Regions from separate parts of the Massilia jejuensis genome, predicted to be linked through region 2. Evidence: predicted binding sites of a transcription regulator. Region 2 holds the regulator's gene; the other holds the start of a gene.
What was found. Region 2 encodes LexA, which represses DNA repair genes until DNA is damaged. Its sites were predicted from a motif close to ACTGTATNNNNATACAGT; they were not measured.

Region 1 (7,211 bases), on a different contig from region 2:
GCACGCCTCCCCGCGGCAGTGCAAGCACGATCGCGTCCGGCTGGTGCACGACTGTCCCCAGCGCTTTCGCGAGCAACTTGCCGGCCTGGGCGCGATTCTTGAAACGGCGAATCTGGGCCATCGCGGTCATTCCCGGACCATGCCCAGCCGTCCTGGCCGGGCATGGCCGCTTTCGGTCCTGCGTCTTTCAACCAGCCCGGCTGGCCTTACTGGATGTCGAGCCGCCGCACCGTGCCGCCCTGTTTCTTCGGCAGCGTAAGGTGAAGCACCCCGTTTTCCAGCCTGGCCTGCGCGCTGGCATCGTCGACCTCGGTAGGCAAGGTAAAACTGCGCATGAACTTGCGGGCCGAGCGTTCAGAATACACCACGTTTTCGCCCTCGCGGCGTTCGTTTGCCTTGCGGCATTCTCCTTCGATCGTGACCCGCTGATGGTCGACCGCGACCTTCAGGTCCTGCTTCTCGACCCCCGGCATTTCGGCCTGGATTTCATAGGCCTGGTCGCTCTCGCTCATGTCGAGCCGCGGGATGCTGGCACCCTCGTCGAGGCGGCGGTTGCCGGCCAGGGCAAGGGGTGCGAAAAAGTCCTCGAACATGCTCTCGACGAGGCGGCCAAACCCGTCCTCGGCCACGCTGGGCCGGTAGGCCGACAGGGGCGTACTGCCTCTTCTGACGAGATCCATGGTAAGCCTCCTTTCTTCATTGTCGTTCCACTGCGCGGCGTCATGCCGCATCTTTTTTATAGGGCAGCGCGGCGGCATTTTCAAGGGGTTTCAAGAGGCGAAAGCGATGCGGCGAGTCCGCTTTGCAGCGGCTTTGCGGGAGGGCAGGGAAGGTGCAGCCGGCCGGAACCGAAGCGGGTTCCGGTGGTCGATATGGCAGGCGCTGCGCCTCAGCCGAGCTGGCGGCGGTGCAGGCGCAGGTGGTCTTCGACGAAACTCGAGATGAAGTAATAACCGTGGTCGTAGCCGGCGTGGCGGCGCAGGTTCAGCGGCTGGCCGGCCGCTTCGCAGGCGGCCTCGAAGACGTCGGGATTGAGCTGGTCGGGCAGGAACTTGTCGGCAAGGCCCTGGTCGATGAGGATGCCTTGCGGGAAGCGCACCGGTCCGGAAGCGACCAGTTCGGTGGCGTCGTAGTTGCGCCAGGTCGCCTTGTCCGCGCCGAGGTAGCCGCCGAAGGCTTTTTCTCCCCAGGGGCAACGCGACGGGGCGGCGATCGGGGCAAAGGCCGAGACCGAGCGGAACAGTTGCGGATTGCGCAGGGCCAGCACCAGCGCCCCATGCCCGCCCATCGAGTGCCCGAAGATGCCGCAGCGCGCCGGGTCGGCGCCGAATTCGCGCAGCACGAGTTCGCGCAATTCCAAGATATAGCTGTACATCCGGTAGTGGCGCGACCAGGGTTCCTCGGTGGCGTCGACGTAGAAGCCGGCGCCCACGCCGAAGTCCCAGCTGTCGGTCTCGCCAGGGACGTCGGCGCCGCGCGGGCTGGTATCGGGCAGCACCAGGATCAGGCCTTCCTCGGCTGCCACGCGCTGGGCGCCGCCCTTGATGGCGAAGGTCTCTTCGGTGCAGGTCAGGCCGGCCAGGTAGAACAGCACCGGCAGGCGCTTGCCCTCGGCGCCCGGCGGCAGGAAGACCGAAAAGCGCATCGGCAGGCCGATGGCCTGTGCATCGTGCTGGTAGAAACGCTGGACGCCGCCGAAGCAGGCGTGTTCGCTGAGGAGGGTTGGCATGGAGGGCTCCGGTTGATCGATACCGGAAGTATGCCAGTTCGTCGCACCTTGTGCGCTTACACGATACCAAGCGCCCCCAGCAGGGCGCCCGCGCCCAGCACCCAGAGCAGGTGCAGCCGGGTGCGCCAGATCAGCAGGCAGCTAACCAGCGCGAGCAGCCACAGCGGCCAGTGCACGCCCGGGCCGCCGGCCGAGGTCGCCAAAATCCAGGCCGTCGACAGCAAGAGCGCGATCACGACCGGCGCCATGCCCTGCTTGAAAGCGCGCACCGGACGCAGTTCGCGGTTGCGCTGGCCCCACTGCGCGACCTGGTAAGTGAAGATGGTCGAAGGCAGCAGGATGCCGGTCATGGTGACGAGCACGCCGAGCAGGGCGGCGGTCGTACTGCCGGCGTTGATGCCGACGTACCAGCCCATCAGCGCCACGAACAGCACGTTCGGTCCGGGCGCGGCCTGGGCGATGGCGATCGAATCGTTGAACTGGGCCTGGGTCAGCCAGCCATGCTGCTCGACCAGGAAGCGGTGCATCTCGGAGGTCGTCGAAATCGCCCCGCCGAGCGACATCAGCGACAGCAGCAGATAGTGGCCGAACAGGTTCAGCCAGTCGTGCCAGTCGAGGCTGATGTGGAGGGCGCCGTTCATCGCAGATTCCGGTAGGCCAGCACGCAGCCCAGGCCACCCAGGCCGGGCAGCACATAAAAGAGCGGCAGTTTCAGGAGCGCGACCAGCACGAAGCCGAGCGCGCAGACGGCCAGGCACCAGGGCAGGGGTACCGGACTGCGTTTCAGGGCGAGCGAGAGCTTGAGGCCGGCCGCCGCGATCAGGCCGGCGGAGACCGCGGCCATGCCGCGCAAGGCGCCAGCCACCTGCGCATTGTCGGCGAAGCGCGCATGCAGGACCGCCAGCAGCAGCACCAGCACCAGCGGCACGGCCAGCATGCCGGCCAGGGCCGTCAAGGCGCCGCGCAGGCCGAAATAGCGCGCACCAATCATCATCGACAGGTTCACGACATTTGGCCCCGGCATGATCTGCGCGACCGCCCAGTCCTCGATGAACTCGTCCTGGGTCAGCCAGCCCTTGCGCTCGACGAGTTCGCGCTGGACGACCGCCAGCACGCCCCCGAATCCTTGCAAGGCCAGGACGGTGAAGGCGAGGAACAGGTCGGGCAGGGAGGCGGGACGGGGACGTTCGGAAGCGGGAAGGGGAGTCATCCCGCGATTATCGCGCCCGGCCTGCTTGCTGTCACGCTAAGTAATTGGACGGGCTCAGCCTCCGCCAATGCCACGCATGACGCGCCCGCTGCCCCCGCATTGCGGACAGGGTTTGCCGTCGGCCAGCTTGCCGCTGCCGGCGCAAGCCTCGCAGACGTCCTCGCCGGCGCCGGCCGTGCCGGGAGTCGCTTCGTCGCCAGGGTTCAGGTCGGGGTCAGGTGTGGTAGCCATGCTTGCCTCGCAGTCGGGTGGGGGAACAGGGCCATTCTAGGCCGGTCCGGCGCCTTCTGGCGCGCTCTTGCGCGGCGCAGCGCAGCGGAGCGCGTAAAGGGGTATGTACAAGTATTTCGTGTGTTCGATAGAAAGTTGACATTGACATTGTCTTGCTTTGATGAATACTCCTTAGGGCAAATCATTCAACCTGACAATGCGAGGTCGCGATGCAGAATTCCCCCGTCGAGCGAACAGCGGCCGAGGCCGTCCTGGACGACGCCCGTACCGATGCGCAGCAGCGTGTGATCGTCGATGCCGGCATTGCGGTGCAGGACAGCACGAACACCATGTCCGCCGTCGAATACCTGCGCCGGCGCGACATCGGCGCCGATGTCATCGAACGGGTGCTGCTCGAACCGCACCGCCGTCGTTCGGGGTCGTAAAAGTTTCCCATCAAGAGCCCGATTCGATATCAAAGAAGCATGTTTAAGACGCGCCGAAGCCTGCACTTAACCACATAAATTTCTTTTTTTCATCTTCGCGCTGCTCCTGTATATCCCTGCACATGATCTCGCAAGTCATTGATTTTTCGTGAAATCGCTCTTGCCTGTCGTTTGGGCAAGTTGTTGAAAGCCGCATCGGCGCGGGTTTTCCGCCTGTCAAGCCCCATCTTTTCCACAAAGTTATTCACAGAGTTTGTGGATATCCAGAAAAGTTCTTTATTTACGGCTACTTAGCCCGTGACCGTCGCTGACCAGGTGAACTCGACACCGGGTTCGCATGCCGTTTTTACGACAAAGCGTGGGACCGGCAGTACAAAATGCACTTGCGGAGCGATACTGGACAAATGTACAGTTGGGTTGTTTTCTTCTCGCCACCCATTTTTGTATTCCGTCATGTCCACCGCCGCCACTGCCGTGCCTCCCGTCGACGATCCCTTCGCCAGCCTCAATCCCGAGCAGCGCGCGGCGGTCGAGCACGACATCGGCACGCCCGCCAGCCGGCCGCTGCTGGTCGTGGCCGGCGCCGGTTCGGGCAAGACCAGTACCCTGGCGCACCGCGTGGCGCGCCTGATCCTGGAAGGCGCCGATCCGCAGCGCATCCTGCTGCTGACCTTCTCGCGGCGCGCGGCCAACGAAATGGGCCAGCGTGCCGGCAACGTGCTGCAGCGGATCATGGGCGGGCGCACGGAAGGCGCGGCAAGCTTGCCCTGGGCCGGCACCTTCCATGGCATCGGCGCGCGCCTGCTGCGCGAGTTCTCCGGGCGGATCGGCCTGGACGAATCGTTCACGATCCACGACCGGGGCGATTCCGAAGACCTGATGGGCCTGGTTCGCCACGAGATCGGCCTCACCCAGACGGCCAAGCGTTTCCCCCTGAAGGGTACCTGCCTGTCGATCTATTCGCGCGTGGTCAATGCACGCGAGCCGCTCGACCTGGTCTTGCAGGGCAGCTTCCCCTGGTGCTGCGAATGGGAGCCGCAGCTCAAGCGCCTGTTCGGCGCCTACGTCGACGCCAAGCAGGAACAGAACGTGCTCGACTACGACGACCTGCTGCTGTTCTGGGCCGAGATGGCGTCCGACCCCGAACTGGGCCCGGAAATCGGTGGGCTGTTCGACCATGTGCTGGTCGACGAATACCAGGACACGAACCGCCTGCAGGCGGCGATCATCACCGGCATGAAGCCCGACGGCGCCGGCGTGATGGTGGTCGGCGACGACGCCCAGTCGATCTATTCGTTCCGCGGCGCGACGGTGCGCAACATCCTCGATTTCCCCGGGCAGTTCTCGCAGCCGGTACGGACCATCACGCTCGACCGCAACTACCGTTCGACCCAGCCGATCCTGGACGCCTCGAACGCCGTCATTGCTGCTGCACTCGAGCGCCACGCCAAGACGCTGTGGACGGACAAGGCCGCGAGCAGCCTGCCGCAACTGGTCCTGATTCCGGACGAGGCCGAGCAGGCGCGCTGGGTCTGCAAGCGCGTCCTCGAACACCGCGAAGCGGGCATCAAGCTCACCGCGCAAGCCGTGCTGTTTCGCGCCGCCAGCCATAGCGCGACGCTGGAACTCGAACTGATGCGGCGGAATATCCCGTTCGTCAAGTTTGGCGGCCTGAAATTCCTGGAAGCCTCGCACATCAAGGACGTGCTGGCGGCGCTGCGCTTTGCCCAGAACCCAAACGGCCGGATGGCCGGCTTCCGCGTGCTGCAACTGATTCCAGGTATTGGACCGGCCACGGCCACGCGCCTGCTCGACGCCGTGGCCGAGGCGCCGGAAGCGGGCGACGCGGTCGAGGCCTTTGCCGCGCCGAATAAAAGCCAGGGCGACTGGCAGGCGTTCGTCACCCTCTACCGGCGCCTGCGCGCGCCGGGTTTGCGCTGGCCTGCCGACATCGAACTGGTGCGCGACTGGTACCTGCCGCACCTCGAGCGCCTGCACGACGACGCCGGCGTGCGCGCCGCCGACGTCGCCCAGCTGGCCGCGCTGGCGGGCGGCCACGGCACGCGCGAAAGCTTCCTGGCCGAGATCACGCTCGACCCGCCCGAGGCCACCAGCGACCGCGCCGGCCCGCCCCTGCTCGACGAGGATTACCTGGTCCTGTCGACGATCCACTCGTCCAAGGGACAGGAGTGGACGTCGGTACATGTGCTCAATGCGGTGGACGGCTGCATTCCGTCGGACATGAGCACCGGCAGCGCCGAGGACATCGAGGAAGAGCGGCGCCTGCTGTACGTGGCCATGACCCGCGCCAGGGAGCACCTGCACCTGGTGGTGCCGAACCGCTTCTTCATCAAGCAGCAATCGCAGATGGGCGACCGCCATGTGTATGCGGCGCGTACCCGCTTCGTCACGCCCGCCATGCTCAAGCACTTCGAGGAATGCGTCTGGATCACGGCCGAGATGGCGAAGTCGAAGACGCCGATGCCCGAGAGCGTCAGGATGCTGGTGCGCGAGCGGGCGCGCAATGCGTGGAAATGAAGGGACGCAGGCTTCGGCCCGATGACTTATCCCCTGTTGTAGGACTTTGTAGGAATCTTCTGATTTCACCTCTGTTCACCAAACCACATGGCGTGCAAGCCATTGATTTTAAAGGGGGCAATTTTTGCCTGTAGATTGGGCATTTTGTTGAAACCCGCATCAATACTGCGCTTGCGGCTTGTCAAGAGGCGCTTGTCCACATAGTTATCCACATTTGTTGTGGATATCGGCGCAACCTGAATAAAATCAATGCCTTAGCTTCGACTATTTGCGATTGATCAACCCTTTGATGCCCTGCTGAGCCAGCACTGCGCCGAGCGATATTGCAACACCATCACTGTCGCGCGGCGCTGCGCGCGCACCGATGCGCTCAAACGCCGCGATCGGCCGTCCCGATGAGGGCGGTCAAGCGCGCAAGTTCGGCCAAGAAACGCTCGCAGGCCAGCGCCGGCGGCCAGGGCTCCCAGGGCGCGCCGCCATACATGGCGGCCAGCGGGTCTTCCTGCAGCACGGCTGCGCGGATCTTCAGCGTGCCGCGCACTTCCTCGCGCGACCAGCCGGCCACATGCACGGCTTCGCTGGCGGCGGCCAGGCGGTCGGCGCGCTTGTGGCGGGCATGCTCGGCCGGCGTCCAGGACGGCAGGCCGTAGCGCAGGAAGACGGCGTGTTCCAGCCGATTCGTCAGGGCACGGAAGCCGTCGCCCAGGAAAGGCTTGATCACCGAGAGCGCATCGAAGCCGAGCAGGCCTTCCTCGGCGTCGTGCAGCAGTTCGCGCAATTCCAGCAGGGGATCGACGCGCCCGCCCAGGGCCGCGCGCTGCAGCAGCATCACCGTGATCGAATGCTGGGCTACCGAGAGCGGCAAGGGCCAGGCCGAATGTCCGCCCCAGCGGTAGGTGCGTGCCAGGCCGAGCGCGAGGTCGGCATCGTCCCAGTCGAAGGGCGTGGGGTTGAGCAAGTCCAGGCGTTTGCCCGACGGCATGCGCACCCAGGCGCGTTGTTCGGTCATGGGCGGAAAAGAGACGTCGTTGTCATGGCCCCGATTCTACACAGGCCGCAGCTGCCTGGCGGCCGGAGG
Region 2 (7,211 bases):
CGCGCTCAAGCGCTCGATCTCGGACGTGAACCCGGCGCTGACGAACTTCGAGGCGTCCTGCTTCGACGGCATCTATGTGACGGGCGACGTGACCCCGGCCTACCTCGACCAGCTGGAGTCGGCGCGCCATAATGGCGGCAAGCCCAAGCTCGAAGACGAGGTAAGGACCCAGCTGAACCTGAACCCTCCCGTCGCCGCCGAATGAGCCGCCGCGCATCATGTGCCGCGCATAATCCGCCGAACCAGCCCGCCGCCACCATGAGCGAACAAAAACACTACGGTTTCACCACCACCATCCTGCACAACGATCGCCGCAAGGCGATCGAGCAGGGCTCGCTGCACAAGCCTGTCCACACCTCGGTCGCCTTCGGCTACGACGACGCGCGCCAGCTGGCCTCGGTGTTCCAGGGCAAGGAGCCGGGCTTCCGCTACGGCCGCCAGGGCAATCCGACGGTGGCCGCGCTGGAAGACAAGATCACGAAGATGGAAGACGGCGTCGCCAGCCTGTGCTTCGGTACCGGCATGGCCGCCATCGGCGCGCTGTTCCAGGCGCTGCTGCGCGAGGGCGACCATGTCGTGTCGTCGAGTTTCCTCTTCGGGAACACCAACAGCCTGTGGCAAACGGTGGCGGGGCAGGGCGTCGACGTCGACTTCGTCGATGCCACCGATGCCGCCAACGTGGCGGCCGCCCTGCGCCCGAACACGCGCCTCGTCTTTGTCGAGACGATCGCCAATCCGCGCACCCAGGTCGCCGACCTGGCGCGCATCGGACAGCTGTGCCGCGAGCGCGGCATCCTGTACGTGGTCGACAACACGATGACCACGCCCTACCTGTTCCGTCCGAAGGCGGTCGGCGCCGGCCTGGTCGTCAATTCGCTGACCAAGTCGATCGCCGGCCACGGCATCGCCCTCGGCGGCGCGCTGACCGATACGGGCCTGTTCGACTGGAGCGCCTACCCTCACATCGCCGACAACTTCCGCAAGCAGCCGGCCGCCGCCCAGGGCATGGCCCAGTTGCGCGCCAAGGCGCTGCGCGACTTCGGTGCCTCCCTCGGGCCGGAAGCGGCGCATCACATCGCGGTCGGCGCCGAGACGCTGGCATTGCGCATGGAGCGCACCAGCGCGAATGCGCTGGCACTGGCGCGGATGCTCGAGGCCGACGAACGCGTCTGCGCGGTGCACTATCCGGGCCTGGCCTCGCATCCGCAGCACCGGTTGACCTGCGAACTGTTCCGCTCCGCCGGCTCGCTGCTGAGCTTCGAGCTGCGCGCGGACATCGACCCCTTCGATTACCTGAACCGCCTGCAACTGGCGATTCCTGCGAGTAACCTGGGCGACACGCGCACGCTGGTCATTCCGGTTGCCCATACGATTTTCTTCGAGATGGGCGCCGAGCGCCGCGCCAGCATGGGCATCGCCGAGTCGCTGATCCGGGTCTCGGTCGGCATCGAGGACAGCGACGACTTGCTGGAAGATTTCCGCGCCGCGCTGGGGGACTGACCGCCCCGGCAAGGCGGTTGAGGCAGCGGGGGCTTCGCGGTATGATGCCTATTTCCCCCGCCCCTGGCCCTTCCATGAAGCGTCTTCTTCTCGTCGCGAGCCTGCTGTCGGCGAGCGCAGCCCACGCCGATCCGCTGTCCGCCGCACATGCGCTGTTCGCGAAAAAATCCTATCCCGAAGCGCTCCAGCTATACACCAAGCTCGGCAATGCCGGCAATGTCGAGGCGCAGCAGCGCCTGGGCGAGATGTACCTGTACGGCGAAGCCGGGGCCGTCGACGAAGCCCGGGCCGAGGCCTGGTTCCGCAAGGCGGCGGCCAAGGGCAATGCGGTCGCCGTCGCCTCGCTCGAACTGATCAAGCAGCGCAGCGCGCGCCGCGCCGAGATCCTGCACTGGGTCGAGCAATACCAGGGCGAAGACCTGAAAAGCGGCAAGTTCAACTGCGCGGTGCCGCGCATTCCCACCATCTCCAAGCAAGCCGCGGACATCGAACGCGTCTCGGCCAGCGTCACCGGCTGGCAGAACTGCTACAACGACTACGTGACGAACCTGAATGCCGCCTCGCCCCTGGTCAAGCGCATTCCCGCCGACATCGCCAAGCTGATGAACCAGGCCGAAACCACGCGCGCCGCCACGCGCCTGGCCCAGGTGCAGGAAAACCTGGCCGAGGAAGCGCGGGTGAGCTCGAAACTGGTGCTGGCCGACCTGGCGGCCTGGCGCAGCGCCACCGAAGCCTACGTGAAGGAGCACAATGCCATCGTCGGGAAGGCGCCCTCGGAAGAGCGCGCGCGCGACATCGAAGCGCGCAAATCCAATTACGCGCCGCCGCGCAACTGAGCGGGCCGGGACGTAAAAAAGGCCGCGAGCGCGGCCTTTTTTACGGCTGGGGATTTGTCGGAGCAGGAGCTGTCCGGTCAAGGAATGCGCCGTTGCCGACGCGCTCGACGAGGGAGCAGCGTGGCCCGGCCTTGCATGGCTGGCCATGCATGGTCAGCAACATGCCCCTTCCTGCCAAGACAGCGTCTCAGTGCCAGCTGCGCATCAGGCCCACGGCCAAGCCTTCGAGCGCGAACTCGTCGCCCGGTTCCACGCGGATGACGGTGAAGTCCGGGTTTTCCGGCAGCAGTTCGATGAGCTCTCCGGTCTTGCGGTAGCGCTTGACGGTCACGTCTTCGCCGATGCGGGCCACCACGATCTGGCCATTCTTGGCGCTGTCGACCTTCTTGACCGCAAGAAAATCGCCATCCATGATGCCGGCGTCGCGCATCGACCAGCCGCGTACCTTCAGCAGGAAATCGGGACGGGCGCCGAACATGGCCGGGTCGACGTTGTAGGTGGCCTCGACGTGTTCCTGGGCCAGGATCGGCGAGCCCGCGGCGACGCGGCCGACCAGCGGCAGCGACATGAGCAGCGCCGCCGGGATGCTGGGCGCCGGCGCCGGCAGGGAGGCGCCGATCAGGCGGATGCCGCGCGAGGTGCCGGAGACGATCTCGATCGCGCCCTTGCGCGCCAGCGCCTGCAGGTGCTCCTCGGCTGCATTGGCCGACTTGAAGCCCAGTTCCCTGGCGATTTCGGCGCGGGTCGGCGGGAAGCCGGTATTGTCGATCGCTTCCTTGATCAGGTTGAGGATCTGTTCTTGCCTTGCGGTGAGCTTGAGCATGGGTCTGGCATGGTTGATGATTCAGACTGTATTTTTGTACAGTATTTCGGCGAATGCAAGGAAAATCCACACTTTTTATCGATTTCTGGTTAGCAAGGTGTCGCGGCCGGGCGACGCCCGACGCCCGGCCTCCATGCATTGCGCCGGCTGCCGTAGCACGCTATAATTGCCGGCTTTCCCTTCCCACACTCGTCTTGACGCCGAGGTGGGCATTTGTTTAAACGTCCTCAAGGAGTGTTGCATGCGTCATTATGAAATCGTTTTTATCGTCCACCCGGACCAAAGCGAGCAAGTCCCGGCGATGATCGAGCGTTACAAGACCACGGTGACGAGCCGCGGCGGTAACATCCATCGCGTCGAAGACTGGGGCCGTCGCCAGATGGCTTACCAGATCCAGAAGCTGCCGAAGGCACACTACATCTGCCTGAACATCGAGTGCGACAACGAGACCCTGGTCGAGCTGGAAACCGCATTCAAGTTCAATGATGCCGTGCTGCGTCACCTGACCGTGAAGATGAAGAAAGCTGAAACGACCCCATCGCCAATGATGAAGTCGGTCCAGCGCGAAGACGCAGCCAAGAGCCACCGTGCGGAAGCCCCGGCCCAGGCCGCCGCTCCTGCTCCGGCCGCCGCTGCTGCCTGATTTTTTCTTGCCAGGAATCGTGAACGGGCAGTGAACCAGCTTCAAGTCGTCGCTACCATCGCTGAACGCGACGTACTGCGCTATACCCCCGCCGGGGTGCCGGTCGTGTCGGCAATCCTGATGCACAGTTCGCAACAGGTCGAGGCAGGGGTGGACCGGCTGGTCGAGTTCGAAATTGCCGCGTTTGCCGCGGGCGAGATTTCGGGCCGCTTCGCCAGTGCCGAGCTCGGCGCCGCGCACCAGTTCACGGGATTTTTGGCCAGGAAGAGTCGCAACAGTAAAGCCCTGGTGTTTCACATCATTGATTTTAGTGCCGCCGCTTAAATTGTTAGCGGCCACCTTTTAGATACAGGAGCCTCAAATGGCATTCGGTAAAAAGTTCGACAAAAACAAAGCCAAGCTTAAAGAGAAGCGCAAACAGCAAAACCCGCTGTTCAAGCGCAAGAAGTTCTGCCGCTTCACCGCCGCGAACGTGGAACAGGTCGATTACAAAGACGTCGACACCCTGAAGGACTTCGTCCAGGAAAACGGCAAGATCATGCCGGCACGTCTGACCGGCACCAAGGCGCACTACCAGCGCCAGGTCGACACCGCGATCAAGCGCGCACGCTACCTCGCGCTGCTGCCGTACACCGACCTGCACAACGCTTGATCGCGTCGTACAGTTCAGAACATCCTGGAGAAAAATATGCAAGTTATCCTTTTGGAAAAAGTTGTTAACGTCGGCAACCTGGGCGACGTGGTCAAGGTCAAGGACGGTTACGCGCGTAACTTCCTGATCCCGCAAAAGATGGCCCGTCGTGCTACTTCGTCGGCGGTCGCCGAGTTCGAAGTCAAGCGCGCCGAGCTGGAAAAAGCAGCCGCTGAAAAACTGGGCGCCTCGCAAGCCCAGGGCGAAAAGCTGAACGGCATGACCATCACCATCGCCCAGAAAGCCGGCGTCGACGGTCGTCTGTTCGGTTCGGTCGGTAACTTCGACATCGCCGAAGCCCTGACCAAGCAAGGTTTCGCAGTCGAAAAAGCGCAGGTGCGCCTGCCGACCGGTCCGCTCAAGACCACCGGCGAACACCCGGTCGCCGTCGCGCTGCACACCGACGTCGTCGTGGAAATCACCGTTGCCGTCGTTGGCGAAGCTGCCTAAATCCTAGCGGTCGTCACGCTTGTTGCACTACAGAAAAAGCCGGGTTTGCCCGGCTTTTTTTACGGCCAGAAACTCTCCAATTGTTTCAGCCGCTCGACACGAAGGGTTATAATGCCCGCCATGAATACCCCCGCAGATCCGCAGATCGAATCGCTGCGCATTCCCCCGCATTCCATCGAAGCAGAGCAGTCCGTCATCGGCGGCCTGCTGCGCGACAATGCGGCCTGGGACCGCATCGCCGACTTCATGCACGCGGACGATTTTTACCGCTACGACCACCGCATCATCTTCGAACAGATGGTGCGCTTGATTAACGGCGGCAAGCCGGCCGACGTGATCACCGTTTACGAGGCCATGGTCTCGCTCGGCAAGGCCGAGGACGTGGGCGGCCTGCAATACCTGAACGCCATGGCGCAGAACACGCCGTCGGCCGCCAACATCCGCCGCTATGCCGAGATCGTGCGCGACCGCGGCATCCTGCGCAAACTGATTACCGTCGCCGACGAAATTTCCGGCAATGCGTTCAATCCGCAAGGCAAGGAAGTCAAGCAAATGCTTGACGAAGCCGAATCCAAGATCTTTGCCATTGCCGAGTCCGGCGCCCGCGGCGCCCAAGGCTGGAATCCGATCCAGCCCCTGCTCACGCAAGTGGTCGAGCGCATCGACGAACTCTATTCGCGCGAAAACCAGGGCGAAATCACGGGCGTGCCGACCGGCTTCATCGACCTCGACCGCATGACCTCGGGCCTGCAGCCGGGCGACCTCGTCATCGTCGCCGGCCGTCCGTCGATGGGCAAGACCGCGTTCTCGGTCAACATCGGCGAGAACGTCGCCATCGAGGCGGGCTTGCCGGTGGCCGTGTTCTCGATGGAGATGGGCGGCACCCAGCTGGCCATGCGTATGCTCGGTTCGGTCGGCCAGCTCGACCAGCACCGCCTGCGTACCGGCCGCCTGAACGACGAGGATTGGCCGCGCCTGACGCACGCCATCCAGAAGATGAACGACGCCCAGCTCTACATCGACGAAACGCCGGCGCTGAACCCGATCGAGATGCGCGCGCGCGCGCGGCGCCTGGCCCGGCAATGTGGCAAGCTCGGCCTTATTATCGTCGACTACCTGCAGCTGATGCAGGGCAGCCAGCCGGGCGACAACCGCGCCGCCGAGATCTCCGAGATCTCGCGCTCGCTCAAGGGCCTGGCCAAGGAATTGCATTGCCCGGTCATCGCGCTCTCGCAGCTGAACCGCTCGCTGGAGCAGCGCCCGAACAAGCGTCCCGTGATGTCCGACCTGCGCGAATCGGGCGCAATCGAGCAGGATGCGGACGTGATCATCTTCCTGTACCGCGACGAGGTCTACAACCCCGACTCGCCCGACAAGGGGACCGCCGAAATCATCATTGGCAAACAGCGTAACGGTCCGATCGGCGCGATCCGCCTGACCTGGATCGGCCAATACACCAAGTTCGGCAACTACAGCGGTAACCTCGCCGTCTACCAAGGCGATTAAGCCGATATTGCGCCGCCGGCACCTGCATCGCATGCAGGCCCGCGGCGGACCCTCGCAGTCCCAAGAGTTTTAAAACGGAGAACCTTTTCATGTTTGGACGCCTGATGCCCACCGAGGGCAAGTTTTTTGATTTGTTCAACCAGCACGCCGCGCTGTGCGTGAAGGGGGCGCAAGAGATGGTTGGCCTGATGACCAACTTCGACGACCTGGAAACCCGGACCCATGCCGTCGAGACCATCGAAAAGCAGGCGGACAAGATCACCTATGCCTGCGTCGACCTGCTGCACAAGACGTTCATCACCCCGATCGACCGCGACGACATCCATAAGCTCATCACGCGCATGGACGACATCCTCGACATGATGGAAGACGCCGCCCAGACCATTTCCCTGTACGACCTGCATGCCGTCACGCCGGAAGCGAAACGCCTGGCCGAGCTGTGCCTGGCCTGCTGCGAGCGCGTCCAGGCCGCCGTCGGCCTGCTGCACGACATGGGCAATGCCGAGAAGATCGTCGCCATCTGCGAAGAAATCGACCGCCTCGAGTCCGACGCCGACCACGTGATGCGCGCCGCCATGAGCAAGCTGTTCCGCGACGAGCCGGACGTACGCAACCTGATCAAGATGAAGGCGATCTACGAAATCCTCGAGACCGTCACCGACCGCTGCGAGGATGTCGCCAACATCATCGAAGGCATCATCGTCGAAAACGCCTAACGCGCGCGCAGAACAAGAATAATCATGGAAACTCTCAACATCAGCA

Region 1: ACFPOU_RS12340 (ATP-dependent helicase) is a predicted target of LexA. The motif match lies at 3,991-4,008, and genes of this name have one in related genera.

The regions. Positions count from the first base shown of each region.
Region 1 covers NZ_JBHSMS010000039.1:45,593-52,803, forward strand. The annotation lists gene ACFPOU_RS12305 (phosphoribosyltransferase) at 1-121, opposite strand, end outside; gene ACFPOU_RS12310 (Hsp20/alpha crystallin family protein) at 207-680, opposite strand; gene fghA (S-formylglutathione hydrolase) at 890-1,729, opposite strand; gene ACFPOU_RS12320 (chromate transporter) at 1,786-2,370, opposite strand; gene ACFPOU_RS12325 (chromate transporter) at 2,367-2,939, opposite strand; gene ACFPOU_RS12330 (hypothetical protein) at 2,994-3,170, opposite strand; gene ACFPOU_RS12335 (hypothetical protein) at 3,380-3,595, shown strand; gene ACFPOU_RS12340 (ATP-dependent helicase) at 4,049-6,133, shown strand; gene ACFPOU_RS12345 (hypothetical protein) at 6,199-6,333, opposite strand; gene ACFPOU_RS12350 (phosphohydrolase) at 6,504-7,142, opposite strand.
Region 2 covers NZ_JBHSMS010000079.1:57,078-64,288, reverse strand. The annotation lists gene purF (amidophosphoribosyltransferase) at 1-205, shown strand, start outside; gene ACFPOU_RS22010 (cystathionine gamma-synthase family protein) at 259-1,500, shown strand; gene ACFPOU_RS22005 (tetratricopeptide repeat protein) at 1,575-2,336, shown strand; gene lexA (transcriptional repressor LexA) at 2,524-3,159, opposite strand; gene rpsF (30S ribosomal protein S6) at 3,401-3,802, shown strand; gene priB (primosomal replication protein N) at 3,833-4,126, shown strand; gene rpsR (30S ribosomal protein S18) at 4,164-4,454, shown strand; gene rplI (50S ribosomal protein L9) at 4,491-4,943, shown strand; gene ACFPOU_RS21975 (replicative DNA helicase) at 5,064-6,449, shown strand; gene ACFPOU_RS21970 (DUF47 domain-containing protein) at 6,539-7,165, shown strand; gene ACFPOU_RS21965 (inorganic phosphate transporter) at 7,190-7,211, shown strand, end outside.